3 regions of the Streptomyces sp. NPDC047886 genome follow, and region 2 is predicted to be linked to each of the others. Evidence: riboswitches for the same ligand, from Rfam matches in the RefSeq annotation. Region 2 holds a riboswitch; each other region holds the start of a gene.

The links. A riboswitch is a leader RNA that binds a small molecule or an ion and turns the genes downstream of it on or off. The one in region 2 is predicted to bind cyclic di-AMP.
Region 1: another riboswitch for cyclic di-AMP. It lies ahead of ACGF5U_RS24900 (M23 family metallopeptidase); the one in region 2 lies ahead of ACGF5U_RS15010 (M23 family metallopeptidase).
Region 3: another riboswitch for cyclic di-AMP. It lies ahead of ACGF5U_RS21275 (peptidoglycan DD-metalloendopeptidase family protein); the one in region 2 lies ahead of ACGF5U_RS15010 (M23 family metallopeptidase).

What each region holds. Positions count from the first base shown of each region.
Region 1 covers NZ_JBIDCF010000008.1:101,561-111,457, reverse strand. The annotation lists gene ACGF5U_RS24915 (GNAT family N-acetyltransferase) at 1-704, opposite strand, end outside; gene ACGF5U_RS24910 (HPr family phosphocarrier protein) at 890-1,171, shown strand; gene ACGF5U_RS24905 (GntR family transcriptional regulator) at 1,478-2,176, opposite strand; gene ACGF5U_RS24900 (M23 family metallopeptidase) at 2,479-3,255, opposite strand; cyclic di-AMP (ydaO/yuaA leader) riboswitch at 3,269-3,430, opposite strand; gene ACGF5U_RS24895 (M16 family metallopeptidase) at 3,758-5,125, opposite strand; gene ACGF5U_RS24890 (M16 family metallopeptidase) at 5,152-6,507, opposite strand; gene ACGF5U_RS24885 (DNA topoisomerase (ATP-hydrolyzing) subunit A) at 6,936-9,389, shown strand; gene ACGF5U_RS24880 (CobW family GTP-binding protein) at 9,622-9,897, opposite strand, start outside.
Region 2 covers NZ_JBIDCF010000003.1:749,542-759,438, forward strand. The annotation lists gene ACGF5U_RS14975 (metallophosphoesterase) at 1-1,244, opposite strand, end outside; gene ACGF5U_RS14980 (metallopeptidase family protein) at 1,339-1,689, shown strand; gene ACGF5U_RS14985 (hypothetical protein) at 1,797-2,387, shown strand; gene ACGF5U_RS14990 (DEAD/DEAH box helicase) at 2,588-4,924, shown strand; tRNA gene ACGF5U_RS14995 (tRNA-Lys) at 5,008-5,083, shown strand; tRNA gene ACGF5U_RS15000 (tRNA-Met) at 5,273-5,346, shown strand; gene ACGF5U_RS15005 (PP2C family protein-serine/threonine phosphatase) at 5,668-6,888, shown strand; cyclic di-AMP (ydaO/yuaA leader) riboswitch at 7,128-7,261, shown strand; gene ACGF5U_RS15010 (M23 family metallopeptidase) at 7,273-8,373, shown strand; gene ACGF5U_RS15015 (PrsW family intramembrane metalloprotease) at 8,667-9,897, opposite strand, start outside.
Region 3 covers NZ_JBIDCF010000006.1:165,584-175,480, forward strand. The annotation lists gene shc (squalene--hopene cyclase) at 1-1,880, shown strand, start outside; gene ACGF5U_RS21245 (1-hydroxy-2-methyl-2-butenyl 4-diphosphate reductase) at 1,880-2,548, shown strand; gene hpnH (adenosyl-hopene transferase HpnH) at 2,554-3,576, shown strand; gene ACGF5U_RS21255 (aspartate aminotransferase family protein) at 3,773-5,155, shown strand; gene ACGF5U_RS21260 (helix-turn-helix domain-containing protein) at 5,235-5,852, shown strand; gene ACGF5U_RS21265 (DUF6126 family protein) at 5,913-6,065, shown strand; gene ACGF5U_RS21270 (tyrosine-protein phosphatase) at 6,142-6,957, opposite strand; cyclic di-AMP (ydaO/yuaA leader) riboswitch at 7,627-7,781, shown strand; gene ACGF5U_RS21275 (peptidoglycan DD-metalloendopeptidase family protein) at 7,786-8,766, shown strand; gene ACGF5U_RS21280 (SGNH/GDSL hydrolase family protein) at 8,961-9,755, shown strand.

The DNA of each region.
Region 1 (9,897 bases), on a different contig from region 2:
GGCGAACGGCCGGCACCGACGACGGCGATCGAACCGGGTGCGAGGAGCCGCTGCACGGACCGGGCCTCGGCCCGCTGCTCGCGGGCCCGTTGCACGGCGAGCGACCGGTCGGTGGGCTCCAGATCGAGGTGGAGGCGTACGGCGCCGTCCTCGAAGCTGCGCTTCTGGGTGTACCCGGCGTCCGTGAACACCTTGATCATCTTGTTGTTGGCGGGCAGCACCTCGGCCGCGAACCGCCGGATGCCGCGTTCGCGGGCGACCGCGGCGATGTGTTCGAGCAGCGCGGAGGCGACGCCACGGCCCTGATGGGCGTCCTGGACCAGGAAGGCGACCTCGGCCTCGTCGGCGGGCGCGGTGGCGGGCCGACCCCGCTCGTTGATCCGGTCGTACCGGACGGTGGCGATGAACTCGCCGCCGACCGTGGCCGCCAGGCCCACCCGGTCCACGTAGTCGTGGTGCGTGAAGCGGTGTACGTCCTTCGCGGAGAGGCGGGGGTAGGGTGCGAAGAACCGGTAGTACTTAGACTCGTCCGAGACCTGCTCGTAGAAGCTGACCAGGCGGTCGGCGTCGTCGGTCATGATCGGCCTGATCCGTGCGGTGCCGCCGTCACGCAGCACCACGTCGGCCTCCCAGTGGTCGGGGTACGCATGGTCCGGCCGATCCGGGTGATCCGGCTGATCCGTCTGATCCGGCGGGTTCCGCATGGGCCAAGGGTACGGTGCGGACACCGGTCGCGTAGGTGCTCGGGAGCAGGGCGAGGCAAGGGAGGGTCGGTCGGCCGTCGGGCAGGGCCGGACGGTGGACGAGAAGGGGCCGATGGCCCGGTTCGAGCACCCCGCAGGACATGAGAGACTGGTCTAGACAACCGCTAGGATTGAAGGGCAACACCATGGCTGAGCGCCGCGTCAACGTCGGTTGGGCCGAGGGCCTGCACGCCCGCCCCGCCTCCATCTTCGTCCGTGCCGCCACGGCCGCCGGCGTCCCCGTGACGATCGCCAAGGCCGATGGCAACCCGGTGAACGCCGCGTCGATGCTCGCGGTGCTCGGCCTGGGCGCGCAGGGCGGCGAGGAGATCGTGCTGGCTTCGGACGCGGAGGGCGCGGACGTGGCCCTGGACCGCCTGGCGAAGCTGGTCGCCGAGGGCCTCGAGGAGCTTCCCGAGACCGTCTGAGCCTCCGGCACCCCCTCGGCCGCCCCGCGGGGCACAGCGCCGAACCCCTGTACGGCGGAGCCGCACCGCCCCGGACCTCCGGGCGGTGCGGCTCCGCCGTTGTCGTGCCCGGTCGTCCTGTGCCGTCGCCGTCCCCCTTCACCCCGTCCGCTTTCCGGGGTCGCCTAGGGACCGCTTACTCGGGTCGTTCGCGTTATGCGCGTCCGATTCCAAAAGACCCGGACACGGCAGGGCACTTTATTCAGACTGTTTTCGGGCAGCCTGAATTCACCTCCGGCCGCATTCTCTTTGTATACGGCGGCACTGTTAATTCCCGGCACTCGCACTGTTTACAGGATGTTGCGAAGTCCTCACGCGCCCGGAGGCCCGCTCACCCCGGTCCGGTCGGCGCAGCCGGTACGTGCCGAAGGAACGCTCGGCGTGCAGGGCGGTCAGCGCACGGGCCCGTTCGGCGTCGCCACGCGCGACCGCGTCCACGATCGCGCCGTGTTCGGCCCAAGCCTCGACCGGCAGGGCGGGCTGTTCGACGGCGTACATCCAGGCGCTCTTCTGCCGCAGCTGGGTCAGCAGCGCCGTCAGCGCGGGACTGCCGGACGCCTGCGCGAGCGTCTCGTGGAACCAGGCGCCGAGCGACCGCAGGTCCTCGCCCTGGCCGCGACGGGCCCGCTCCTGGCCCAGCCTCACCAGGCCACGCAGGACCTTCAGATGGGCGTCGGTACGGCGCTGGGCGGCGCGCGCGGCACCCAGCGGCTCCAGGAGCGCGCGCATCTCCAGCAGGTCGGCGGCCTCCTGCTCGGTCGGCTCGGCGACGCACGCCCCCGCGTGCCGGCGCGTGACGACGAACCCTTCCGACTCCAGGGTCCGCAGCGCCTCCCGGACCGGCACGCGTGAGACGCCGTAGCGGCGCGCGAGCTGCTCCTCGGTGAGCCGGCTGCCCCGCGGGAAGACGCCGGAGACGATGTCGTCGCGGATCGCCGTGCATACCGAGTGCGCCGGAATGCGCATACCGAACCTCCGATTTTGATCCGCTTAGACCTGGTCTTAATCCACGCGAAACTCGGGTGTTCTCCACCCGTCCCGTGACTCTATTGCAACGAGGTGCGATTTCCGACGCCTTCACGGCATCCACGGATATCTTTTGGCCGACCGACGACAATGCCGAAGCCCCGGCTCGCGAGGAGCCGGGGCTTCGGGAGAGGTGCCGACCGCGCCGGAACGCGGAGCGCGGGGTACGGGTCGCGGGCTGCGGGGCCGCGGTGCGGCTGCGGGGCGCGGTGCGGCTGCGGAGTCCAGTCGGGGAGGCGGGGTCAGACGCTGACGCCGCGGGCCCGCAGATAGGCGACGGGGTCGACGTCGGAGCCGTAGTCCGCGCTGGTGCGGGCCTCGAAGTGGAGGTGCGGCCCGGTCGAGTTGCCGGTCGAGCCGGAGACGCCGATCCGCTGGCCGGGGACCACGGTCTGACCGACGGAGACGCTGATCGACGCGAGGTGGCCGTACTGGGTGTACGTGCCGTCGTTCATACGGATCACGATGTTGTTGCCGTACGCGCCGGCCCAGCCGGCCTCCACGACGGTTCCGGAGCCCACGGCGACGACCGAGGAGCCGTACGCGGCGCGGAAGTCGACACCGGAGTGGCTGCCGGACGACCACAGGGACCCGCCCGCCTTGTAGGCGGTGGTGACGTACGAGCCCGCCACGGGGAGCTGGAAGGAGTTGAGGCGCTTGCGCTCGGCCTCGCGGGCGGCACGCTCCTCGGCCGCGCGGGCCTCCTTGACGCGGGCCTCGGCCTTGCGCTTGGCCTCGGCCTCGGCCCTGGCCTTCAGCTGGGCCTCCACGGCCGCCCGCTCCTGGGCGGCCGCCTGCACGTCGACCTGGTCGGCGAGCGCGTCGGTGATCACGGCCTGGTTGAGGCCGGTGTCCTCCAGGGAGCGGCTGCTGTCGTCCGCGTCGGCGGCGAACGCCGGGGCGGCGAGGCTGCCGATGACGCCGGTGGTGGCGAGAGCCGCGACGCCGGCGACATGAGCGCCCCTGCGCGTCAGGCGGTTCGAGGCACGGTGCTTCCCGGTGGCACGGGTGAACGCCATGTAGTGGCTGATCCTTTCCTTCCTTCTCGCCTACCGGGTTAGCTGACGGGTTCGGAGCAGGAAGGTCTCCTACGGGCCCCTCCGCGCGGTGCGAAGGCGTCCGATTCACCCCAGGGACGTGTGGGTCCCCGGCTCCCCAGGCTCGCGCCTGACGGGGACTCGGCGATGGCTGCCCGGTGCCGCGGGTGCGGCGGTGAACCGGTCGGACAGCGCATCAGACGCTAAGCGGCCGATCTTTCAATCACCAAACGAACACGGTTTTTTGTAGCGCATGCCACAGGTCAGACAGTCAACCTCTCCAATAAACCGGACATATACGGCCACGCAAATGGAACTCCGGCTTCCTGATGGAAGCCGGAGTTCCTGATGGTTCGTCCGTTCTGCGCCGGTTTCGCGCCAGTTCCACGCCCGGACGTCGGGCGAGGCACCGCTCGGCGAGCGCTGTGCGGGCAGGCACGCTTCGGCGAGCGCCGTGCGGTAGGCGCTGTTCGGCGGGCTCCGATCAGCCGGCGACGACCGTCACTTCACCGATGCCCAGCGCCTCGACCGGTTCCTTGATCTGTGCCGCGTCGCCGACGAGCACGGTGACAAGCCGGTCCACCGGGAAGGCGTTCACGGCCGCCGCGGTGGCCTCGACGGTCCCGGTCTCGGCCAGCCGGGCGTACAACCGCGCCTGGTAGTCGTCCGGGAGGTGCTGCTCGACCTGGTCGGCGAGGGTGGCCGCGACCGACGCCGCCGTCTCGTACTTGAGCGGGGCGACGCCCACCAGGTTGTGCACGGCCGCGTCCCGCTCGGCGTCGGTGAGACCCTCCGCGGCCAGCGTGCGCAGCACCTTCCACAGGTCGTCCAGCGCCGGGCCGGTGTGGGGCGTGTCCACGGATCCGCTGATGGCGAGCATCGCGGCGCCCGTCCCGTCGGGCGCGGAGCGCAGCACCTGGCCGAAGGCCCGCACCCCGTAGGTGTAGCCCTTCTCCTCGCGCAGCACCCGGTCCAGGCGGGAGGTGAGGGTGCCGCCCAGGCAGTACGTGCCGAGCACCTGGGCGGGCCAGACACGGTCGTGCCGGTCCGCGCCGATACGGCCGATGAGCAGCTGCGTCTGTACGGCGCCCGGCCGGTCCACGATGACGACCCGGCCGGTGTCGTCGGCGGTGATCGGCGGCATCAGGCGCGGCTCGGCCGTGTCGCCGGTCCACGCGCCGAGGGTGTCGGCGAGCACCGCGTCGAGGTCGACGTCTGTCAGGTCGCCCACGATGACGGCGGTGGCCGTCGCGGGGCGTACATGCGCCTCGTAGAAGGCGCGTACGGCCCCGGAGTCGATGCCCGAGACCGTCTCCTCGGTGCCCTGGCGCGGGCGCGAGACACGGGCTGCGGACGGGAACAGCTCGGCGGACAGCTGCTTGGCCGCGCGGCGGGCCGGGTTGGCGGTCTCGTGCGGGATCTCGTCCAGCCGGTTCCGCACGAGCCGGTCGACCTCGTCGTCGGCGAACAGGGGCGCCCGCAGCGCCTCGGCGAGCAGCCCGAGGGCCTTGGGCAGCCGGGAGACCGGGACCTCGAGGGAGACCCGTACGCCGGGGTGGTCGGCGTGCGCGTCGAGGGTGGCCCCGCAGCGCTCCAGCTCGGCGGCGAACTCCTCCGCCGTGTGCTTGTCGGTGCCCTCCGACAGGGCGCGCGCCATGATGGTGGCGACGCCGTCGAGGCCCTGCGGCTCGGCGTCGAGCGGGGCGTCGAGGACGATCTCGACGGCCACCACCTGCTGGCCGGGCCGGTGGCAGCGCAGCACGGTCAGGCCGTTGTCGAGCCTGCCGCGCTCGGGGGCCGGGAAGGCCCACGGCCGGGCGGTGCCCGGCTGCGGCTGCGGGTGGAATTCCATGCTGGTCAAAGACACGGCAGCGTCACTCACCGGTCCGCCCCCTCTTCCTGGTCGGTGTCGGTGTCGGTACCGGACTCGGCGTCGGCGTCGACCGGCTCGTAGACGAGTACGGCCCTGTTGTCCGGGCGCAGGCGTGCGGCCGCGACGGCCTGGACCTCGTCGGCGGTGACGTCCAGCACGCGCTGGACGGCGGTCAGCGCGAGCTGCGGGTCGCCGAACAGCACCGCGTAGCGGCACAGTTCGTCGGCGCGGCCCGCGACCGTGCCGAGCCGGTCCAGCCACTCGCGCTCCAGCTGGGCCTGGGCGCGCTCCATCTCCTCGGCCGTGGGTCCCTCGGTGGCGAACCGGGCGAGCTCGTCGTCCACGGCGGCCTCGATGTCCGGCACCTCGACGCCGGCGGACGTCTTCACGTCCAGCCAGCCGAGCGACGGGGCGCCGGCGAGCCGGAGAAGGCCGAAGCCGGCGGCGACGGCGGTACGGTCCCGGCGCACCAGCCGGTTGTGCAGACGGGACGACTCGCCTCCGCCGAGGATCGTGAGCGCCAGGTCGGCGGCGTCGCACTCGCGCGTGCCGTCGTGCGGGAGGCGGTAGGCCGCCATGAGCGCGCGGGCCGGCACCTCCTCCTCGACGACGTGCCGGAGCTGCTCGCCGATGATCTCCGGGAGCGTGCCGTCACGCGGCTCCGGCTTGCCGTCGTGGGCCGGGATGGTGCCGAAGTACTTCTCGATCCAGGCGAGCGTCTGCTCCGGGTCGATGTCGCCGACGACCGACAGGACGGCGTTGTTCGGCGCGTAGTACGTACGGAAGAAGTTCCGCGCGTCCTCGAGGGTGGCGGCGTCGAGGTCGGCCATGGAGCCGATGGGCGTGTGGTGGTAGGGGTGGCCTTCGGGGTACGCGAGGGCAGTCAGCCGCTCGAAGGCCGTGCCGTACGGCACGTTGTCGTACCGCTGGCGGCGCTCGTTCTTGACCACGTCGCGCTGGTTCTCCATGGACTCGTCGTCCAGGGCGGCGAGGAGCGAGCCCATGCGGTCGGCCTCCAGCCAGAGGGCGAGCTCCAGCTGGTGGGCGGGCATGGTCTCGAAGTAGTTGGTCCGCTCGAAGCTGGTGGTGCCGTTGAGCGAGCCGCCGGCGCCCTGCACCAGCTCGAAGTGGCCGTTGCCCTGGACCTGCTTGGAACCCTGGAACATCAGGTGCTCGAAGAGGTGGGCGAGGCCGGTGCGGTCCTCGACCTCGTGGCGCGAGCCGACGTCGTACCAGAGGCACACCGCGGCGACCGGGGTCAGGTGGTCCTCGGAGAGCACCACGCGCAGGCCGTTGGCCAGCCGGTGCTCGGTCGCTGTCAGGCCGCCGGAGCCGGCCTGGGCTGTGGCCGTGTGACCCATGGGCATGTACGTCCCTTCGATCGCGATATGGAAAAGTCCTGCCACTGTATGCAAGCGCACCGGCGCCCCGCGAAGTTCCCGGTGGATCCCGACGTCCCTCTTCCGGGTCGCGAACGGGCATGATCCTGACCTCGGCCTCGGCGCCGGCCGCGCCCGTGATCGTCTCGGGACCGCCGACAGGCCCGCAGAGGGAACCGCCGACATGAGCGGCTGGCGACCGCCGCCCGGGACCGCCGACGTGGCGGCTGCGGGACCGCCGTCCGGGACCGCCGACATGGCGCCTGGCGGCCGCCGTCCGGGACCGCCGAGAGCGCGGCTGCGGGACCGCGGACGGCCGCGCTGTCCGGGTCGCGGTCGGCGTTGTCAGTGCGACGGTCCACAATGGTCCGCGTCAGAGCAATCTTGTTGGTGAAGGAGCCGCAGCAGCGATGGCCCGCCGCAGCACGAAGACCGCGCCGCCCGACGACTTCGAGGAGCGGATCCTCGACATCGACGTCGTCGACGAAATGCAGGGCTCCTTCCTCGAGTACGCGTACTCGGTGATCTATTCCCGGGCCCTGCCGGACGCTCGCGACGGCATGAAGCCGGTGCACCGCCGGATCGTGTACCAGATGAACGAGATGGGCCTGCGCCGCGAGCGCGGGTATGTGAAGTGCGCCCGTGTCGTCGGCGAGGTGATGGGCAAGCTCCACCCGCACGGCGACGCGTCGATCTACGACGCGCTGGTGCGCATGGCCCAGCCGTTCTCCATGCGCCTGCCGCTGGTCGACGGCCACGGCAACTTCGGCTCGCTCGGCAACGACGACCCGCCGGCCGCCATGCGGTACACCGAGTGCCGCATGGCCGACGCGACGTCGCTGATGACCGAGTCGATCGACGAGGACACCGTCGACTTCACGCCGAACTACGACGGGCAGGAGCGGGAGCCGGTCGCCCTGCCGGCGGCCTTCCCGAACCTGCTGGTCAACGGCGCCTCCGGGATCGCGGTCGGCATGGCGACCAACATGCCGCCGCACAACCTCGGCGAGGTCATCGCGGCCGCCCGGCACCTGATCAAGCACCCGGGCGCGGATCTCGAGACCCTGATGCGGTACGTGCCCGGCCCCGACCTGCCGACCGGCGGCCGGATCGTCGGCCTGTCCGGCATCAAGGACGCGTACGAGTCGGGCCGTGGCAGCTTCAAGATCCGCGCTACCGCGACCGTCGAGAACGTCACGGCGCGCCGCAAGGGCCTGATCGTCACCGAGCTGCCGTTCTCGGTGGGCCCGGAGAAGGTCATCGCCAAGATCAAGGATCTCGTCTCCGCCAAGAAGCTCCAGGGCATCGCGGACGTCAAGGACCTCACCGACCGTGCCCACGGCCTGCGTCTGGTGATCGAGATCAAGAACGGCTTCATCCCGGAGGCCGTCCTGGAGCAGCTGTACAAGCTGACGCCGATGGAGGAGTCCTTCGGCATCAACAACGTGGCGCTGGTGGACGGACAGCCCGTCACGCTGGGCTTGAAGGAGCTGCTGGAGGTCTACCTCGACCACCGCTTCGAGGTCGTCCGGCGGCGCAGCGAGTTCCGGCGGGGCAAGAAGCGCGACCGGCTGCACCTGGTCGAGGGCCTGCTCGTCGCGCTGCTCGACATCGACGAGGTCATCCGGCTGATCCGGTCCAGCGAGAACTCGGCGCAGGCCAAGGAGCGGCTGATCGAGCACTTCTCGCTGAGCGAGATCCAGACGCAGTACATCCTGGACACGCCGCTGCGCCGGCTCACCAAGTTCGACCGGCTGGAGCTGGAGAGCGAGCGGGACCGGCTGAACGGCGAGATCGCCGAGTTGACCCGGATCCTGGAGTCCGACGCCGAGCTGCGCAAGCTGGTGTCGGGGGAACTGGCCGCCGTGGCGAAGAAGTTCGGTACGGAGCGGCGTACGGTCCTGCTGGAGTCGGCGGGCGCGGCGGTCACCTCGGTGCCGCTGGAGGTAGCGGACGACCCGTGCCGGGTTCTGCTGTCATCGACGGGCCTGCTGGCCCGTACGGCGAGCGGGGAGCCGCTCCCGGACAGCGGCGGCAAGCGGACCAAGCACGACGTCATCGTCTCGGCCGTTCCGGCGACGCAGCGCGGCGACGTGGGGGCCGTGACGTCCTCCGGCCGGCTGCTGCGGATCTCGGTGATCGATCTGCCGCAGCTGCCGGACACGGCCACCGCGCCGAACCTGGCCGGCGGGGCGCCGCTGTCGGAGTTCCTGACGCTGGAGAAGGACGAGAGCATCGTCTGTCTCACCACGCTGGACGAGGCTTCGCCCGGTCTGGCGATCGGCACCCTCCAGGGCGTGGTGAAGCGGGTCGTGCCCGACTACCCCGCGAACAAGGACGAGTTGGAGGTCATCGCCCTCAAGGAGGGCGACCGGATCGTCGGGGCGACGGAGCTGCGGACCGGCGAGGAGGACCTCGTCTTCATCACCTCCGACGCGCAACTGCTGCGCTATCCGGCGGCTCAGGTGCGGCCGCAGGGCCGTCCGGCCGGCGGCATGGCCGGCATCAAGCTGACGGCGGGCGCCGAGGTCGTCTCGTTCACGGCCGTGGATCCTGCGGCGGACGCGGTGGTGTTCACGGTGGCCGGCTCGACCGGCGCCCTGGACGCCTCGGTCGGTACGTCGGCGAAGCTGACCCCGTTCGACCAGTACCCGCGCAAGGGCCGGGCGACGGGTGGTGTGCGCTGCCAGCGCTTCCTGAAGGGTGAGGACGTGCTCGTACTGGCCTGGGCGGGGGCGGCCCCGGCCAGGGCGGCGCAGAAGAACGGTGCGCCGGTGGAGCTGCCGGACACGGACCCGCGCCGCGACGGGTCGGGAACGCCGCTGCCGCAGCCGGTGGCGGTGCTGGCCGGACCCGCCTCGTAGGCCGGCCGGAGTGTGATCGACGCGGAGGCGGGGGGCCCCCCCCCGGGGGGGGCGCCCCCCCGGGCGGGGGGGGGGGGCCCCCCCCCCCCCCCCCCCCCCCCCCCCCCCCGCCCCGCCCCCCCCGGGGGGGCGCCGGCGGCGGCCGGGGCCCCCCCCCCCCCGCCGCCGGGGGGGGGGGGGGGGGCGCGCGCCCGCGCCCCCCCCCCGCCCCCCCCCCCCCCCCCCCCCCGCGTCACGGGATGTCTTCGCCGCCCGCCGCCCAGCCGCCCCGCGCGGCCGGGACGTCGGCCATCGGGTCGTCCGGGGCGTCTGGCGTCGCGTCGGCCGGAGCGTCGTGTGTCGCGTCGGCCGGGGTGTCCCTGTCCGGTGCGTAGCGCAGCACACCCCACATGTGGTGCTCGTCGGGGAGGTCGTCCGCCCCTCGCACCCGGCAGTCGTCCAGCGCCTTCAGCAGGGCCTCACCGTCGATGCCGGAGCCGATCAGGACCAGCTGGGTGAGCCGCCGCTC
Region 2 (9,897 bases):
TCGCGGGCGGCCACCGGGTTGTGGGCCACCGCGATGTCCACGGGCGTCCCCGCCCGCGCCTGCGTCCGCAGCGCGTACGCGAGGCTCCGGCCCGCCTCGCGCTCCGCGTCGTCTCCGGCGGCCACGACGGAGCGGTCCGGGGTGAACTGGGGGTCCCCGATCCCGGCGACCCTGAGGCCCGCGACCGTGACGGACCGCCCCCCGTCCAGGACGTGCACGTTCTTCAGGCCCTCCAGGTACCGCTGGGTGGTCCGCGAGTCGTGGTTGCCGCGCACCCACACGTACGGCGCGCCCAGGTTCGACGCCGGGTCCAGGAAGCCGTTCTCGGCGGCGCTGCCGTGGTCCATCGTGTCGCCCGAGTCGATGATCACGTCGATCCGGTACTGCTTCACGAGGGAGCCGATGATGTGCCACGCGGCCGGGTTGAGGTGGATGTCGGAGACGTGCAGCACCCGCATGGTGCTGGGGTCCGGCTGGTACGTCGGCAGGCTGGACGTCGCTTCGTACAGCTTGGTCACATTGGTGACGAGACGCGCCAGTTCCTTCTGGTACACATCGAATTCGGTGACGATCGACCGGGCGTTTCCCACCACGGACGGCGCGCTGGTCAGCAGCCCGGAGAACTTCGGCTCCAGGACGGACTTCGGGTTCCAGGTGGCGAACGCGGCGGTCCCCGACGCCGTTAGCAGGGCCAGCGCGAGACCGCCTGCGGCGAGCGCGTGGCGCGGCCGGCGGTAGACGGCGAGCCCGAGGGCGGTGGCGCCGGACAGGACGGCGACACAGGAACGTACGGCCAGCTCGCGGGTGCCGTTCGCGACGTCCCGGGTGATCTCCTCCTGGAGGCCCGAGAGGCGCTCGGGGCGGTCGACCAGGGCCTGCGCGCGGACCGGGTCGAGCTGGTCCACGTCCACGTCGAGGCGGATGGGCGCGGTGTGCGAGTCGAGCTCGAGGGCGCCCAGCGGCGACACGTTGATCTTCGTGCCGCCGGTGAGCGAGGGGCGCAGGGTCATGCTCGTGTCCATGGGCCCGACGGGGGTACGCACGCTGCCCACGACCAGCAGCCCGAGCCAGGCGCCGACCAGGACCACGGCCACCAGTCCGAGCGCGCGGGCGTAGGGGTGCGGGGTGCGTTCGGTGAGCGTGGTGACGGTGGCCGGGGTGCGGGGGCGGGTGCGGGTGCGCGTGCGGCTGCGGCGCAGCAGGCGGCGTACGGGGGCGTACACGGCGTGAACGACTCGGGCCATTGGTGCCGTATGCCCCGGTGTGCGGCGCGGTATGCCCGACCGGCCGCCCGTGCGGCCCGTGGATCGCCGGGGTGGCATCCGTGACAATGGCCACGTGCTGGAGATGACGCGCGAGGAGTTCGAGGAACTGGTCGCCGAGGCCCTGGACCGTATTCCGCCGGAACTGACTCGGCTGATGGACAACGTCGCGGTGTTCGTGGAGGACGAGCCGGCCGCGGACGACCCCGACCTGCTCGGCCTGTACGAGGGCACTCCGCTGACCGACCGCGGTGAGTGGTACGCGGGCGTGCTGCCTGACCGGATCACCATCTACCGGGGGCCGACGCTGCGGATGTGCGACTCGCGCGAGGACGTCGTCGCGGAGACCGAGATCACGGTGGTGCACGAGATCGCCCACCACTTCGGCATCGAGGACGCGCGGCTGCACGAACTCGGCTACGGCTGACCGGGTGTCGCGGCGCGCGGCGTCCGGGGCGCTGTCGGGCGTGTCTCTTGTGGGGGCTGGGGAGTTGGGCAGGAAAACCCGTTCCACCCCCTGTGGAGGTGCCCCCTGTGCGCCAGTTGCCCGCCCCCGTCCGATGGGCCGTCACCGCACTGGCGGTCGCGGTCTCCGCAGGCTCCGTCAGCGGCTGCATGAGCGTCGGCGACGACGCGACCCGGCCGCTGCCCGCCGAGTCCGTGGACCCGTCCGGCGCGGCGGCGGCCGAGGTGGGCAGAGACGCCGCCGCACCGGGCATCCGCCATGAGCCCCGTACCGGACACGACGCGGACGGCAAGGCGGAGGGTGAGGACGAGGACGGCGCGTCGGCCGAGCCCAGCGCCTCCGCGTCCGCGTCGACGTCCGCGCCCCCCGGCGGCGGCACGCCCGGGGCGCGGCCCTCGCCGCCGCACGGGCCCCCGGCGGGCGGAGGCGAAGGCGGGGGTACGTCACCGAGCGCGGCGCCCTCGTCCGACGACCCGAGCACCCCGCCGACAGATCCGTCGCCGAGCCCGACGCCGCCCCCTGACCCGACCCCGAGCGCGTCGGACTCGTCGCCGTCCGCTTCGCCCGCCGCGGACACCCGGACGCAGGCCCTCGGCGCGTCCGAGCGGGGCGGGAGGCGGTCGGAGCCGGCGGCATCACCGCAGGTGGCGCCCGCCTGACGTCACCGAGTTTGCGCTAAGTGGGGGAGGGTGCGTATGGTGGTAGATCGTTTGATCCCATTTGCCCGGCGCCACGACCGAAGAGCGCCGCGTGTGGCGCGTACTCTCCCTTGCCGTGGCTGACCGCATCGAGGCGGTCGTTTGACGAAACACGGAGTTGACGGGCGCGTGCCGAGACTCCGGAAGGTTTCGCATTTCGCATGTCCATTTTCAGTTCTGACCACGCCGTCGTGTCCGAGAACGACGAGATCGTCGTCGCCGACGAGGCGCTGGTCGAGGCCGTAGAGGAAGCCGTCGAGGCGGTCACCGTCGTCGAGGCCGAAGACACCACCGATGCCGCCGATGCCGTCGAGACCACCGATGCCGTCGAGGACGCGCACGACGACGCCGACGACGCCGACAGCCACGAGGCCGACGAGGCCGGTGAGCCGACCGTGACCTTCGCCGATCTGGGCCTGCCCGACGGCGTCGTCCGCAAGCTCGCGCAGAACGGTGTCACCACCCCGTTCCCGATCCAGGCCGCGACCATCCCGGACGCCCTGGAAGGCAAGGACATCCTCGGCCGTGGCCGTACCGGCTCCGGCAAGACCCTCTCCTTCGGCCTGCCGCTGCTGAGCCTGCTGGCCGGCGGCCACACCGACAAGAAGAAGCCCCGCGGCGTCATCCTCACGCCGACCCGTGAGCTCGCGATGCAGGTCGCGGACGCCCTGCAGCCGTACGGCGACGTCCTCGGCCTCAAGATGAAGGTCGTCTGCGGCGGTACGTCGATGGGCAACCAGATCTACGCCCTGGAGCGCGGCGTCGACATCCTCGTCGCCACCCCGGGCCGGCTGCGCGACGTCATCAACCGCGGCGCCTGCTCCCTGGAGCAGGTCCAGGTCGCGATCCTGGACGAGGCCGACCAGATGGCCGACCTGGGCTTCCTGCCCGAGGTCACCGAGCTGCTGGACCAGGTCCCGGCCGGCGGCCAGCGCATGCTCTTCTCCGCGACCATGGAGAACGAGATCGCGACCCTCGTCAAGCGCTACCTGAAGGACCCGGTCAACCACGAGGTCGACAGCGCCCAGGGCAACGTCACGACGATGACCCACCACGTCCTGGTCGTGAAGCCCAAGGACAAGGCGCCGGTCACGGCCGCGATCGCCGCCCGCAAGGGCCGCACCATCATCTTCGTCCGCACCCAGCTCGGCGCCGACCGTGTCGCCGAGCAGCTGCGGGACGCGGGCGTGAAGGCGGACGCGCTGCACGGCGGCATGACGCAGGGCGCCCGTACGCGGACCCTGGCCGACTTCAAGGACGGGTACGTGAACGTGCTCGTCGCCACCGACGTCGCCGCGCGCGGCATCCACGTCGACGGCATCGACCTGGTCCTGAACGTGGACCCGGCCGGTGACCACAAGGACTACCTGCACCGCTCGGGCCGTACCGCCCGTGCCGGCAAGTCCGGCACGGTCGTCTCGCTCGCGCTGCCGCACCAGCGCCGGCAGATCTTCCGCCTCATGGAGGACGCGGGCGTCGACGCCTCGCGCCACATCGTCGGCGGTGCCGGGGCGTTCGACCCGGAGGTCGCCGAGATCACCGGCGCCCGGTCCCTGACCGAGGTCCAGGCCGACTCCGCGAACAACGCCGCCAAGCAGGCCGAGCGCGAGGTCGCCGACCTGACCAAGCAGCTGGAGCGGCTGCAGCGCCGCGCCGTCGAACTCCGCGAGGAGGCCGACCGCCTGGTCGCCCGCGCCGCGCGCGAGCGGGGCGACGACCCGGAGGCGGCCGTCGCCGAGGTGACGCAGGCCGCCGAGGCCGAGGTCGAGGCGGCCGTCGCGGAGCAGCAGCAGCCCGCGCAGCCGGTGCGCGAGGAGCGGTCGTCGTACGAGCGCCGCGAGCGGCGTGACGACCGGGGCAACTTCGACCGCCGGGACCGCCGTGACGGCGACCGTGGCTTCGACCGTCGTGACGAGCGTCCGTCGGGTGGCGGCTTCCGCCGGGACAACGACCGCCGTGACGACCGTGGCGGTGACCGTCGTGACGAGCGTCCGTCGGGCGGCGGCTTCCGCCGGGACAACGACCGTCCGTTCAACCGCGACCGTCGTGACGAGCGTCCGTCGGGTGGCGGCTTCCGCCGGGACAACGACCGCCGTGACGACCGCGGCGGTGACCGTGGCGGTGACCGTGGTGGCTTCCGTCGCGACAACGACCGTCCGTTCAACCGCGACCGTCGTGACGAGCGTCCGTCGGGTGGCGGCTTCCGCCGGGACAACGACCGCCGTGACGACCGTGGCGGTGACCGTGGTGGCTTCCGTCGCGACAACGACCGTCCGTTCAACCGCGACCGTCGTGACGAGCGTCCGTCGGGCGGTGGCTTCCGCCGGGACAACGACCGTCCGTTCAACCGCGACCGCCGTGACGAGCGTCCGTCGGGCGGCGGCTTCCGCTCGGCCGGCCACGACCGCCCGTACGGCCGCCGTGACGACCACCGTGGTTCGACCACCGGTTCCTTCGGGCGCCGTGACGACAAGCCGCGCTGGAAGCGCAACGGCTGACACCCAGTAACACCCGGACCCGTGAGCCGATACCCGATCGGCTCACGGGCTTCGGCGGGCTATGCTCGGGGATGACCCGTCGAGGGCCCTTAGCTCAATTGGCAGAGCAGCGGACTTTTAATCCGTTGGTTGTGGGTTCGAGTCCCACAGGGCCTACCAGGTCGAAACGCCGAGAGGCGGTTGTCGACCAGGGGGTTCGTGCCCCGGCTGCTTTTCAGCGGCCGGGGCACTCGTGCGTCCGGGGCCGTGCCGGGCGGTGTGGTGCCGTGGGGAGATCCATGCCACATCGGCCCCGGCGGTAAATGGTGAACGGTCGTGCTCCGGATGGCGTAAGGTGGTGTTCACCGACGCGGGGTGGAGCAGCTCGGTAGCTCGCTGGGCTCATAACCCAGAGGTCGCAGGTTCAAATCCTGTCCCCGCTACTGAAGACGAAGGCCCGGTGCATTGCGCACCGGGCCTTCGTCGTATTCCCGGGTTCTCCCGTGGTCTTCCCCGTGGCCTGCCCGTAGCTTCCCCTGGCTTCTCCCTGGCTTCCTCGAGGTCTCGCCCCCTGGCTTCTCCCTGGCTTCCTCGAGGTCTCGCCCCCAGGCTTCTCTCTGGCTTCCCCCTGGCTTTCCGGTCGGCCGCTCTGGCTTTCCGGTCGGCCGCTCGGCGGATGGTCGGCGGCTGTGCGGCGCGGCTAAGGTCCGGCCGGATGCGGCGCGGTTACCGTCCGCAGCCGTAGGGACGGCAGGGGAGCACGAGTGGCGCAGCGAGCAGGGTCCGGCGGCCAGGACGGCGGCAGCGGCGGCCACGGCCACGGCCACGGCCACGACCACGGCAGCGGCGGCCACGGCGACGGTGGTGCCGGTTCGGGGGCCGGGGGCGGTGGAGGTGGTGCCTGGACGCGGAGGCTCGTCCGTGTGCTGCCCGCCCTGCTGATCGTCTGCGGTGTGGTCTACGACTGGGCCACCCCGCCGCCCTTCACGGCCGTGCCGTTCTTCGTCGCCGCCCCGCTGATCGCCGCCTCGCTGTTCGACCAGGTGCGGACGCTCGTCACCGGTCTCTTCGCCGTCCTGGCCATCGTGGGCCCGCATCAGCTCTACAGCCCGCTGGAGCGGGGGCCCGCCGTCACCGAGATCCTCACCGTGATCACGGTCGCGGCCCTCGCGGTGCTCATCAACCGGGTCGTACGCCGGGGCAGCGAGCGGCTCGCGTCGGCCCGCGAGATCGCCGAGACGGCGCAGCGGGCGGTGCTGCCGACGCCCGCCGAGCGGATCGGGGGACTGCGGGTGGCAGCGCGGTACGAGGCGGCGCAGGCGGACGCGTTCATCGGCGGCGACCTGTTCGCGGTGCAGGACACCCCGCACGGGGTGCGGCTGGTGGTCGGCGACGTGCGCGGCAAGGGCATGGGCGCCGTGGAGGCGGTGGCCGTGGTGCTCGGCGCGTTCCGGGAGGCGGCCGAGCAGGAGAGCTCGCTGGAGGCGGTGGCCCTGCGGCTGGAGCGGGCGCTGGCCCGGGAAGGCACGCGACGCGACGGGCTCGATGTCTTCGAGGGGTTCACCACCGCCGTACTGGCCGAGATTCCGCACGGCGACGGCGTGGTCCGGGTGGTGAACCGGGGCCACCCCGAGCCGCTGCTGCTGTACGCGGACGGGGGCGTCGGTGCGGTGGAGCCGGCCGAGCACGCGCTGCCGCTGGGCATGTCGGAGCTGGCGACCTGGCCGGACCGGGCGGACGAGGCGCCGTACCCGCCGGGTACGACGCTGCTGCTCTACACGGACGGGCTGACCGAGGCGCGGGACGCGCGGGGCACCTTCTATGATCCGGCCGCGCGGCTGGCGGGGCGGGTCTTCCCGGAGCCCGAGGCGCTGCTGGACGCTCTCGTGGAGGACGTACGGCGGCATACGGGCGGCGGCTCGACGGACGACATGGCCCTGCTGGCGGTCACCCGGCCGGGCCCACGGCATGCGGGGGCCGAGTGACCACTCTCTGTGAGTGAGAGGCACCCCTCCGCATAACATTTGACGCACGGTCAGAAACTGCGTGGTCGGAGAATGTTTCTGAGGTCAGGTCAACTCGCCCGATTGCGCCCGATTGTGCCCCGGTTAGTCCAGGCCAAGGAGTGTTAATGATCAGTAGGAACGGCTTGGAATCCGGCGCCCGCGTCTATTAACGTTCGATAACGCAGCGCGGTCGTCCCAGCCGTCGCCAGAGACGGCGCCGTGCGCGTACGCCGAATTCCGCAAGGGAACCGGGGAACCACCACCTTGGGGTGAATCGGGTCGAACCGACCCGTAGGAGACCTTCCTGCTCCGAACCCGTCAGCTAACCCGGTAGGCGAGAAGGAAGGAAAGGAGTGCGCCTCCGTGGCGTCCAACAGGCCTGCCCCCGAAGCGTCTTTCGACCCGCCGTTCCAGTACTTCGGGTCCTACGGTCCTTCGGGAGGTGCGGGCGGTCCGGACACCATGGGCACGGACACCGTCGTCGGTGAATGGAACCCGACCGAGGAGACCGTCCGCCCTGTCCGGGGCCGGCACCGCGTCGCCAAGCAGCGCGGCGGCCTCGCCCGCAGCTCCACCGTCCTCGGCGTCGGTGTCATCGCGGCGGTCGGAGCGGGTGGCATAGCCACCGCGCAGGACAAGCCCGCGATCTCCATCTCGCTGCCCGACCTGCCGGACGCCTCGTCGCTGCCCGGCGTCGGCTCCCTGATATCCGGCGACGACACCGACGGGTCCGGGGCCGGGAGCGACGGCAACACCGCCCCCCTCACCGCACTCTCCCTCGCCGCCCCCGCCGACGGCACCGATGAGCAGAGCGCCGCCGCGGACAGGGACGCCGGGGCCGGCGAGGCGCTGCGCGCCCGCATCCTCCAGCAGGCCGAGCAGCAGCAGGCGTCCGCCGACGCCGAGGCGAAGGCCGCCGCCGAGCAGGCGGCCGCCGAACAGGCGGCGGCGGAGGCGAAGGCGCAGCAGACCGCCGCTGAGAAGGCGGCCGAGGAGGAGCGGAAGCGGCTGGAGGCCGAGGCGGCAGCCAAGGCCGAGGCCGAGCGGCTGGCCAAGCTCGCCGCGAGCTACGCCCTCCCCACCTCCTCGTACACGATCACCTCGACGTACGGCCAGGCCGGTTCGATGTGGTCCTCCGGCTACCACACCGGCCTCGACCTGGCCGCCCCGACGGGCACGCCCGCGAAGGCCGTGCACGGCGGCACCATCAAGTCGGCCGGCTGGTCAGGCGCGTACGGCTACCGGATCGTCCTGGAGCTGGAGGACGGCACCGAGATCTGGTACTGCCACCTCTCCTCGATGACGGTCAGCGCGGGGCAGACGGTCACCACCGGCGAGACCATCGGACGGGTCGGCGCGACCGGCAACGTCACCGGTCCGCATCTGCACCTGGAGGTCCACACGGCGGGTGGCGGGGGCATCGACCCGCTGGCGTGGCTGCGCGGCAAGGGCCTCACGGTCTGACGCAGCAGCCTGGCGCACTCACGGTCTGAACGCAGCAGCCGGGCTCACTCACGGTCTGACGGAGCCCGGCTCACGGTCTGGCGGAGCCGTCCGGTCGGGGCCGTGGGTCGAATCCCGGCCCCGGCACCCGCGTCCGGCCCCGGCACCCGCGTCCGGCCCCGGCACCCGCGTCCAGCCCCGGCCCCGCTTCGGCTCGGTCCTGGTCCCCGCGTCCAGGCCCGGCCCCATGAATCCCGGCAGCCCCGGCGGTACACCCCCCGACGCCAGGGCTGCCGGTCCGTCCACCGGTCCGCCTACCGCTGCCGGTACGGGTTGTAGCCGCCGTAGTCGCGGTGCGGGGGCGGCGTCCATACGCGGCCGATCGCACGCGCCGCGTACGTGAGCGACGGGCCGGCCACGTCCTTGCGCTGCCACAGGTGGTGCAGCAGCTCCTGTTCACGGGCGGCGAAGTCCTGGCCGACCGCGCCCCGGCGCGCCCGGTGGCGCAGGAACGCCAGCGACGTCGCGAACGTCTCGTACTCCACCACCGCCCGTGCCGCCGCCGGGCCGAACGTGCGCCGCGCGTAGTCCCGGGCCATGCCCCGCGCCCGCATGGAGGCCAGCGCGAGGGGCTCGGCGGGCGAGAGCCAGCCGGCGGCGGCGTACGCGGGCAGTTCGGCCGACACGGTGCGCAGTTCACGCTGCCGGGTCCAGACGGCCAGCCAGGTCAGCAGCCCGAAGGCGGGCACCATGAACGCCCCGTACACGGCGAAGAACCCCCACGGCCCGAACGTGGTCGAACCGTTCCACAGGGCGTGCACCCCCATCGCCAGGAGCAGTCCGAGCGCCGGCAGCAGGGCCCGCAGTACCTTGCCGCGCCGGGCGGCGAGCGCGGCGGCGATCCCGAACCCGATGCCCGTGCACACGGTGAACAGCGGATGCGCGAACGGCGACAGCACGATCCGTACGAAGAAGGTCGCGGCCGTGACGGACTCGATTCCGGACGTCCCGAACTCCTGGTCCTCGTCGAAGGCGTTGCCGAGGTAGAGGATGTTCTCGGTGAAGGCGAACCCGGTCGCCGTGAAGCCGGCGATGACCACGCCGTCGACCAGCCCGGTGAAGTCCCGGCGGCGGAAGAGGAAGATCAGCAGAATCGCGGCGGCCTTCGCGCTCTCCTCGACGACCGGGGCGACGACGGTCGCGCCGATCGTGTCCGCCGAGGCCGGATCCGCGGTGGCCACGGCTATCCAGCGGGTCGCGAACGTGTTGGCGATGATCGCGACGAGCGCGGCGGCGAACGCGCCCCAGGCGAACGCGAACAGCAGGTTCTTCCACGGGCCCGGATCGACCCGGTCGAGCCAGCGGAACGCCGCCATCAGCAGCGGTACGGGCAGCAGCGCGAGCCCGAGCCCCACCAGGAAGCCCTGGGTTCCGGTCTGTTCACGGACCAGGGCGAGGATCACCAGCGCGCACAGGGCCAGCACGATGATCACGGTTGTCGCCCGCACCACCTTGCTGCGCCACAGGCGGCGGGGCTTGTAGCGC
Region 3 (9,897 bases), on a different contig from region 2:
GCGCCGCGGAGCGCTCCACCGCGTACCTCCTCGCCCGCCAGGACGCCGAGGGCTGGTGGAAGGGCGACCTGGAGACCAACGTCACCATGGACGCCGAGGACCTGCTGCTGCGCCAGTTCCTCGGCATCCGCGACGAGCACACCACGCGGGCCGCCGCCCTCCACATCCGGGGCGCCCAGCGCGACGACGGCACCTGGGCCACCTTTCACGGCGGGCCCGGCGAGCTCTCCGCCACCATCGAGGCGTACGTCGCGCTCCGCCTCGCCGGGGACACGCCCGACGCGCCGCACATGGCCCGCGCGTCGGCCTGGATCAGGTCCAGGGGCGGCATCGCCGCCGCCCGCGTCTTCACCCGTATCTGGCTGGCCCTGTTCGGCTGGTGGAAGTGGGACGACCTGCCCGAGCTGCCGCCCGAACTGATCTACCTGCCGCCCTGGTTCCCCCTGAACATCTACGACTTCGGCTGCTGGGCCCGGCAGACCATCGTGCCCCTCACCGTCGTCTCCGCGAAACGCCCGGTCCGCCCGGCCCCCTTCGCCCTGGACGAGCTGCACACCGACCCCGCGTGCCCCAACCCGCCCCGGCCGCTCGCGCCGGCGACCGGCTGGGAAGGGCTGTTCCAGCGCCTCGACAAGGCCCTGCACGCCTACCGCAAGGTGGCGCCCCGCCGACTGCGCCGCGCCGCGATGAACACCGCGGCCCGCTGGATCGTCGAACGGCAGGAGAACGACGGCTGCTGGGGCGGCATCCAGCCGCCGGCCGTGTACTCGATCATCGCGCTGCACCTCCTCGGCTACGACCTGGAGCACCCCGTGCTCCGCGCCGGCCTGGAGTCCCTCGACCGGTTCGCCGTGTGGCGCGACGACGGAGCCCGCATGATCGAGGCGTGCCAGTCACCCGTCTGGGACACCTGCCTGGCCACCATCGCGCTCGCCGACGCCGGACTGCGCCCCGACCACCCCGCCCTCGTCAAGGCCGCCGACTGGATGCTCGGCGAGGAGATCGTCCGCCCCGGCGACTGGGCCGTACGCAAGCCCTCCCTCCCGCCCGGCGGCTGGGCGTTCGAGTTCCACAACGACAACTACCCCGACATCGACGACACCGCCGAGGTCATCCTGGCGCTGCGCCGTGTCCGGCATCCCGACCCGGCGCGGGTCGACGCCGCCGTCGCGCGAGGCGGCCGCTGGACCCTCGGCATGCAGTCCCGCGACGGCGCCTGGGCCGCCTTCGACGCCGACAACACGAGCCCGTTCCCCAACCGGCTGCCGTTCTGCGACTTCGGCGAGGTCATCGACCCGCCGTCCGCCGACGTCACCGCCCACGTGGTGGAGATGCTCGCCTACGAGGGCAAGGCCGCCCACCCCCGTACCCGCAGGGGCATCGCGTGGCTGCTCGCCGAACAGGAGGCGTCCGGCGCCTGGTTCGGACGGTGGGGCGTCAACTACGTGTACGGCACCGGCTCGGTGGTGCCGGCGCTCGTCGCGGCCGGCCTGCCCACCGGGCACCCGGCGATCCGGCGGGCCGTCGCCTGGCTGGAGTCCGTGCAGAACGAGGACGGCGGCTGGGGCGAGGACCTGCGCTCGTACCGAGAGGACCGGTGGATCGGCCGGGGCGCCTCCACCGCGTCGCAGACCGCGTGGGCGCTGATCGCGCTCCTCGCGGCCGGCGAGCGGGAATCCGACGCGGTCCGGCGGGGCGTGACATGGCTCGCCGGGACACAGCGCGCCGACGGTTCCTGGGACGAGCCGTACTTCACGGGAACCGGCTTCCCCTGGGACTTCTCCATCAACTACCACCTGTACCGGCAGGTCTTCCCGCTGACCGCGCTGGGCAGATACCTGCACGGCGAACCCGCCGTCGGCCGCCGCGAGGAGGGCTGATGCCGGCAGAACCGGAACCCTCCCGGCCCACCCCCGGCGCCGGCCCCGCCGCCCCGCCGGTCCCGCCCCTGGTGATCGCCTGCGCGCTCGGCATCGAGCGGTTCGCACTGCGCGGCGGCGCGCTCGGCCCCGTGACGGTCGTCCGCACCGGCATGGGTCCCGTCAACGCGCGCCGCGCCGTGACCGCCGCCCTGACCGGTCCGCTGCGCGGCGCCGCGGTCGTCGCCTCCGGCTTCTGCGCCGGGCTGGCCCCCGGCATGCACCCCGGCGACCTGGTCGTCGCCGACGAGACGCGCGGCGCCGACGGGGTCACCGTCTGCACCGGTACGGAGCTGCTGGTCGACGCCGTCGCCCGCGCCGTACCGGGCCGTACCGTCCACACCGGCCCGCTGACCGGCTCCGACCACGTCGTCCGCGGACAGGAGCGCGCCGCGCTGCGCGCCACCGGCGCCCTCGCCGTCGACATGGAGTCCGCCGCGACCCTGCGCACCGCGCTGGGCCGGGGACCGCGCCCGGTTGCCGCCGTACGAGTGGTCGTGGACGCCCCGGAGCACGAACTGGTCCGCATCGGCACGGTACGCGGTGGAATATCGGCTTTCCGTGTTCTTCGTGCCGTCCTTCCCGCATTCTTCGAATGGCACCGTTCCTTGCTGCTCCCCAGGAGGTGAGCCAGATGGCCATGCCGCTTCGCCAGACCCTCCGGGTCGGGACCTATCTGCTCGAACAGAAGCTCCGCAAGCGCGACAAGTTCCCCCTCATCGTCGAGCTGGAACCCCTCTACGCGTGCAACCTCAAGTGCGAGGGCTGCGGCAAGATCCAGCACCCCGCCGGAGTGCTGAAGCAGCGCATGCCGGTCGCCCAGGCGGTCGGAGCGGTGCTGGAGTCCGGGGCGCCCATGGTGTCCATCGCCGGCGGCGAGCCCCTGATGCACCCGAGGATCGACGAGATCGTCCGCCAGTTGGTGGCGAAGAAGAAGTACGTCTTCCTCTGCACGAACGCCCTGCTGCTGCGCAAGAGGATCGAGGACTTCACCCCTTCGCCGTACTTCGCGTTCGCCGTGCACATCGACGGCCTGCGGGAACGGCACGACGAGTCGGTGGCCAAGGAAGGGGTGTTCGACGAGGCGGTGGAGGCCATCAAGGAGGCCCAGCGGCGCGGATTCCGGGTCACCACCAATTCCACCTTCTTCAACACCGACACCCCGCAGACGGTCATCGAGGTGCTCAACTTCCTCAATGACGAACTGAAGGTGGACGAGATGATGATCTCGCCCGCGTACGCGTACGAGAAGGCGCCCGACCAGGAGCACTTCCTCGGCGTTGAGCAGACACGCGAACTGTTCAGGAAGGCGTTCGCGGGCGGCAACAGGCGGCGCTGGAGGCTCAACCATTCGCCGCTCTTCCTCGACTTCCTCGAAGGCAAGGCCGACTTCGCCTGCACGGCGTGGGCGATTCCCAACTACTCCCTCTTCGGCTGGCAGCGGCCCTGCTACCTGATGAGCGACGGATACGTCTCCACGTACCGCGAGCTCATCGAGGACACCGACTGGAGCAGGTACGGCCGCGGCAAGGACCCGCGCTGCGCCAACTGCATGGCCCACTGCGGCTACGAACCCACCGCCGTCCTGGCCACCATGGGGTCGCTGCGCGAGTCGCTGCGCGCCGCCCGCGAGACCGTCTCGGGCACCCGTGACTGACGACCGCCGGGCGAGGGGACCGCGCGGGGCGAGGGCAGTGGAACGGCACGTGGAACAGCACGTGCAACCGAGCGTGGTACCGGACGTGGCGCCGGAGGTGACGGGGGGCGTGGCGCCGCGCGCGGCCGGGGCCCCGGCGCCGGCAGCGGCCACCGCCGTCGACGCCAAGCCTGACGCGGGACCGGGCACGGGCCCTCTGAAGGAGTTCGACCTGGCGCGACTGCTCGCTGAACGCTCTGCGGAGCGCTACGAACTGCACGCCAGGCACCTCAACCCCCAGCTGCCCCGCATGCTGCGCGCCATCGGCTTCGACAAGGTCTACGAACGGGCCGAGGGAGCCTACTTCTGGGACACCGAGGGCAACGACTACCTCGACATGCTCGCCGGGTTCGGCGTCATGGGGCTCGGCAGGCACCATCCCGTCGTCCGCAAGGCGGTGCACGACGCCCTCGACGCCTCCCTGGCCGACCTCACCCGGTTCGACTGCCCGCCGCTGCCCGGCCTGCTCGCCGAGAGGCTGCTCGCCCACTCGCCGCACCTGGACCGGGTGTTCTTCTCCAACAGCGGCACCGAAGCCGTGGAGACAGCACTGAAGTTCGCCCGCTGCGCGACCGGCAGACCCAGGGTCGTGCACTGCGCGCACGCCTTCCACGGGCTGACCGCCGGCTCGCTGTCGGTCAACGGCGAGAAGGGTTTCCGGGACGGGTTCGGCCCGCTCCTGCCCGACACCGCGATCGAGCTCGGCGACCTGGACGCCCTGGAGCGCGAACTCAAGCGGGGCGACGTCGCCGCGTTCGTGGTGGAACCCATCCAGGGCAAGGGTGTCCACAGCGCGCCGCCCGGCTTCCTCCGGGCCGCCCAGGAGGTGCTGCACCGGCACAGGGCGCTGCTGATCGCCGACGAGGTGCAGACCGGCCTCGGCAGGACCGGCGACTTCTACGCCTACCAGCACGAGGACGGCGTGGAACCCGACCTGGTGTGCGTCGCCAAGGCGCTCTCCGGCGGCTACGTGCCGGTCGGCGCCACCCTCGGCAAGGACTGGATCTTCAAGAAGGTCTATTCGTCCATGGACCGGGTCCTGGTGCACTCGGCCAGCTTCGGCGCCAACGCCCAGGCCATGGCGGCCGGTCTCGCGGTGCTGGCGGTGATGGACGACGAGGAGATCGTGGCCAACGCCCGCCGTACCGGGGAGCTGCTGAAGTCACGGCTGGCTGCGCTCGTGGACCGCTACGAGCTGCTGCACGACGTGCGCGGGCGCGGCCTGATGATCGGCATCGAGTTCGGCCGGCCGTCGTCGCTGGGGCTGCGTGGCCGCTGGACCATGCTCCAGGCCGCCCGTAAGGGACTCTTCGCGCAGATGGTGGTCGTGCCGCTGCTGCAACGGCACCGCATCCTCACCCAGGTCTCCGGCGACCACCTCGAAGTGATCAAGCTCATCCCGCCGCTCACCATCGGGGAGCGCGAGGTGAACCGGTTCGTGGCCGCGTTCACCGAGGTGATGGACGACGCCCACAGCGGTGGCGGGCTGATCTGGGAGTTCGGCAAGAACCTCGTCAAGCAGGCGGTCGCCAACCGCTGAGGCCGGCGGGCAGAGCGCCGGTTTTTGCCTGTGGGGCAAGAAAATTGCCCCACAGGAGAATTCCTGGCCCAATGGACGCATGAGCACTCCCCAGGGCGAGGGGGCCGAGGCGCTGCCCGAGGTCGCACCGCGGCTGCGCGGCCTGCGCCGCCGCCGAGGCCTCACGCTGGAGGCGGCCGCGCAGCGCGCCGGACTGTCCCCGGCGCATCTGTCCCGGCTGGAGACCGGCCGTCGCCAGCCTTCCCTGCCGATGCTGCTCGGCCTCGCTCGTGTCTACGGTACGACGGTCTCCGAGCTGCTGGGCGAGGCCGCCCCCGAACGTGATCCGATCGTTCGCGCGGGGCGCGCCGAGCCGGTCGTCGCGGACGGCTGGACGTACCACCAGGCGGGCGGGGCCGGCCGCGCCATGCAGGCGCTCCGCGTCCAGCTGCCCGCCCCGCCCGCCGACGGCCGGGACGACACCGTCCGCGTCCACCCGGGGGAGGAGTGGCTGTACGTCCTGCACGGCAGGGTGCGGCTGGCGCTGGGGGACGCCGTGCATGTGCTCGACCCGGGCGACAGCGCCCAGTTCGACTCGCTGACCCCGCACCGCATCAGGGCCGCCGGACGGGGCGGCGCCGAGCTGCTGTTCGTCCACACCCTGCTGCGGAGCGCGGCAGCCGACCTGTGCCTCGGCGGCGGTACCCACCGGCGCTGATCCGCTCCCCCTTCCCCGCCCCCCGGTCAGCGGGAGGGCGACCTGCCCGAGAGGTGCGTCATGTCCGAGAACCCGGCTGCCCTGCCGCCCACCCACGAGGAGCGGAGATTCCCCCGTGGGCTGATCATCCGGCTCTTCGCCTATCTGGTGGCGGGCCACCTCTTCGCGGCCTTCCTCTACCTGCTGTTCCTGCTCGGCGGCCAGAACCGGTGAGGCGGCGCCCCGCAGCCGGGCGAGGCGGCTCGCTCCGGGCGGGTGCGCGAGGCGCGCCCGGCAGGCGCCGGGGCGATCAGTCGCCGTCGAGGAGACGGTCGCGCAGCCGCTCCCGGGTGGCCGGCGTCAGGCGCAGGCCGTCGGTGAGGTAGCGCTCGGTCGTGCCCCAGGTCTCCTCGATCGCGGTGAAGGCCGTGGCGAGGTACTCGGCCCGTGCGTCGAACAGGGGGCTCAGCAGCTCCATCACCTCGGGGGACATGCCGCCGGGGGCGTTGGCGCCGCGCCGCACCTTGTACCGGCGGTGCGGGTCGTTGGACTTGAGGTAGTCCTCCTCGATGGCGTCGCGCTCCACGCCCACCGCGAGCAGGGCCACCGCTATGGACAGGCCGGCCCGGTCCTTGCCGGCGGCGCAGTGCATCAGCGCGGGGACGCTGTCCTCCGCGAGCGCGTGGAGCACCTGGCTGTGCTCGGCGGTACGGGTGGTGATGATGGCGCGGTACGCGTCGGTCATTCTCGCCGCCGCCTTGCCGTCGGCCAGCAGATCGCGCAGCTGGTGGATGTCCCCGTCGCGCACCATCGTCCAGAACTCGGCGCCGTCGGCCGGGTCGGTGAGCGGGATGTTCACGTTCCGTACGCCGGGCAGCTCGACGTCCGGACCCTCCAGCTTCTGGTCGGCGGCGTTGCGGAAGTCGAAGACGGTGTGGAGCCCCAGCGAGGACAGGAACACGGTGTCGCCGTCGGTGGCGTGCGCGAGGTGCCCGCTGCGGTAGAGCCGGCCATGGCGCACCCGGCGCCCGTCCATGGTCGGCAGCCCTCCCACATCGCGGAAGTTCCGCACCCCGCTCAGCTCGGGCTCGGTCGACGACGGGACGTGCGGGAGCTGCTGCGTCACGGGGGCTCCTCCGTGTCTGCCGTCGGCGACGGCCGCCGACGATGTCGCGGATCTGACGATACGACATCGGTTCCTGGGGCAATCATCTCCGTGCGGCTCGTACATCCGTGGCCCGGGTGATGGCGGTGTATCGCCGCTGACGAGTTCGACATCCGTCATGTAGGCAATTGTCCCATGTTGCACCGGTTCGGGCGGGCGCGACGACCGCAGCGGGCGCCGCACCGGCCCCCGAGTCGACAGCGACGCCCGATGCGGCGGTCTGTCCTTATTCACCATGATTTGCCCATGGGGTCGTACGGCGATCGGGAGGCGGCCGTGGTCCGACTCCGAGCCGTTGATTCCACTTGCTCGCGTTCATGTGATCTCGTCGCCTCATGGGCCTTCTGTCCGAATTGGCGTATAAGGCATAACGTGCCCCGGTAGCAAGGGAGATGGGTCCGACCACGTGAGCAGCGTCATAAACGTGACGGTCCGTGGTGGGCCGCCCCGCCGAAATCCCATGCCCACGGCGGGAATTCATGATCCGTAATCGACGGAGGGTGACCGGAATTCCGAGCCGAATTCATCGACGGGAAAGGGCGGCTGAAACCATCCGCTTGTTCCCGTCGTCCTGACTCGTTTACGGTCACGGTCAATCCGGACGGAACGCCGAATCCTGCCGCCGCCCGGAATTCGCACCCACCCACGTGTGGCAGGAGCGGGGGACCCAGGTAGTACGCCGGACGGGAATTCCCGGACGGCTCGGGGTGAAGTCGCGCCACCGCGCGACCGGGCATCTCCAGCCCGAACCCGACAGCTCACCTCGCAGGCGCCGGAGAGGAATTCGCCATGCCCGCGAAGGGTAAGCACCGCCGTCCCAAGTCCAGCTCCCTCACCCGCGGTTTCGTCGCCGCCGGCACGGGCGGCGCCGCCATCGCGCTGCCGCTCCTCGGTGCGACCGGCGCCCACGCCGCCCCGCAGAGCGCCCCGACCGCCGCGCAGACGGTCGCCTCCGTCACCGTCGCCCCCGCCGCCGCCCCGGCCGCGCTGGATGCCGCGAAGCCCGCGCCCCGGACGTACACCGTGGTCGCCGGCGACTACCTCGCCAAGATCGCCCACAAGAAGAACGTCAAGGGCGGCTGGCAGAAGCTGTACCAGGACAACCGCGAGGCCATCGGCGAGGACCCGTCGCTGATCCACCCGGGGCTCAAGCTCACCCTCGGCGCGAAGAACACCGCCAAGGCGACCCCGCAGAAGGCCGCCAAGGCCAAGGCCGCCGAGAAGAAGGCCGCCAAGCCGAAGGCCGAGAAGAAGGCCGCCGACACCCGGAAGGCCGACACCCGCTCCTCGCGGTCCGCCGCCAAGTCCCCGGCCCCCGCGCCGGCTCAGGACTCCGGCTCCACCCAGGCCGCCCAGAGCACCGCCTCCGGCTGGACCTCCCCGGTCTCCGCCGGCGTCACCACCCCGTACCGTGCCTCCGGTTCCATGTGGTCCTCCGGTTACCACACCGGCGTGGACTTCGCGGCCTCCGCCGGCTCCACCGTCAAGGCCGTCGGCGCCGGAACCGTCGTCTCGGCCGGCTGGAGCGGCGCGTACGGCAACGAGGTCGTCATCCAGCACGCCGACGGCGCCTACTCGCAGTACGCCCACCTCTCCTCGCTGTCCGTCTCTGCCGGTCAGAGCGTGAGCGGCGGCCAGCAGATCGGCCTGTCCGGCTCGACCGGCAACTCCACCGGCCCGCACCTGCACTTCGAGATCCGCACCAGCCCGAGCTACGGCTCGGACATCGACCCGCTGGCGTACCTCCGCCAGCACGGCGTGGCCATCTGACGCACCCCCGGACGCGCTTCCGGCGCGCACTCCTGAACACGGTTCTGCCCGGCACCACCTGCGAGGTGCCGGGCAGAACCGCGTCACGGCCCCCTTCCCGCCTGGCCGGATCCCGACCGGTGGTAAAGATCACCTCCCGTCAACCCCTCCTTACGGTCGCGTAGGTCACATCCACCGGGGAAAGATGTGCTCCCGTGGCAGACGATTCGACATTGAGAGACAGTGACGCATTCGGGTCGTACGTGGCGATCGGCGACAGCTTCACCGAAGGCGTGGGCGACCCCGGCCCCGACGGGCGGTTCGTCGGCTGGGCGGACCGCCTCGCGGTCCTGCTCGCCGACCGCATCCCGGAGCCCGAGTCGTTCCGGTACGCCAACCTCGCCGTACGGGGAAGGCTCCTCGACCAGATCGTCGAGGAGCAGGTGCCGCGCGCCAAGGAGCTCGCCCCCGAACTCGTGACCTTCTGCGCGGGCGGCAACGACATCATCCGGCCCGGCAGCGACCCCGACGACGTCGCCGAACGCTTCGAACGGGCCGTCGCCGAACTCGCCGCCGTCGTCGGCACGGTCGTCGTGACCACCGGCTTCGACACGCGCGGCGTACCCGTCCTGCGGCATCTGCGCGGCAAGATCGCCACCTACAACGGCCACGTACGGGCGGTCGCCGACCGCTACGGCTGCCCGGTGCTCGACCTGTGGTCGCTCAGGTCCGTCCAGGACAGGCGTGCCTGGGACGGCGACCGGCTGCACCTGTCGGCCGAGGGCCACACCCGGGTCGCCCTCCGCGCGGGCCAGGTCCTCGGCCTGGAGGTCCCCGCCGACCCCGACCAGCCGTGGCCGCCGCTCCCGCCGCGCGGCCCGCTGGAGGAGCGCCGCGACGACATCAACTGGGCCCGCGAGTACCTGGTCCCGTGGATCGGCCGCCGCCTGCGCGGCGAGTCGTCCGGCGACCACGTGTCGGCCAAGCGCCCGGACCTGATGCCGTTGTAGAGGACGGCGCCGGCGCGGGCCGCCCGCCCGGGACGTCCCGCGCCGGCGTTCCGCGCTCCAGCGCGGCCGGTCGCCCCGGGCCGCCGCTGCCGCGTACGGCCCAGACCGCGCCTCCCGCTTCCGCCTCCGGGCCCGCCTTCCG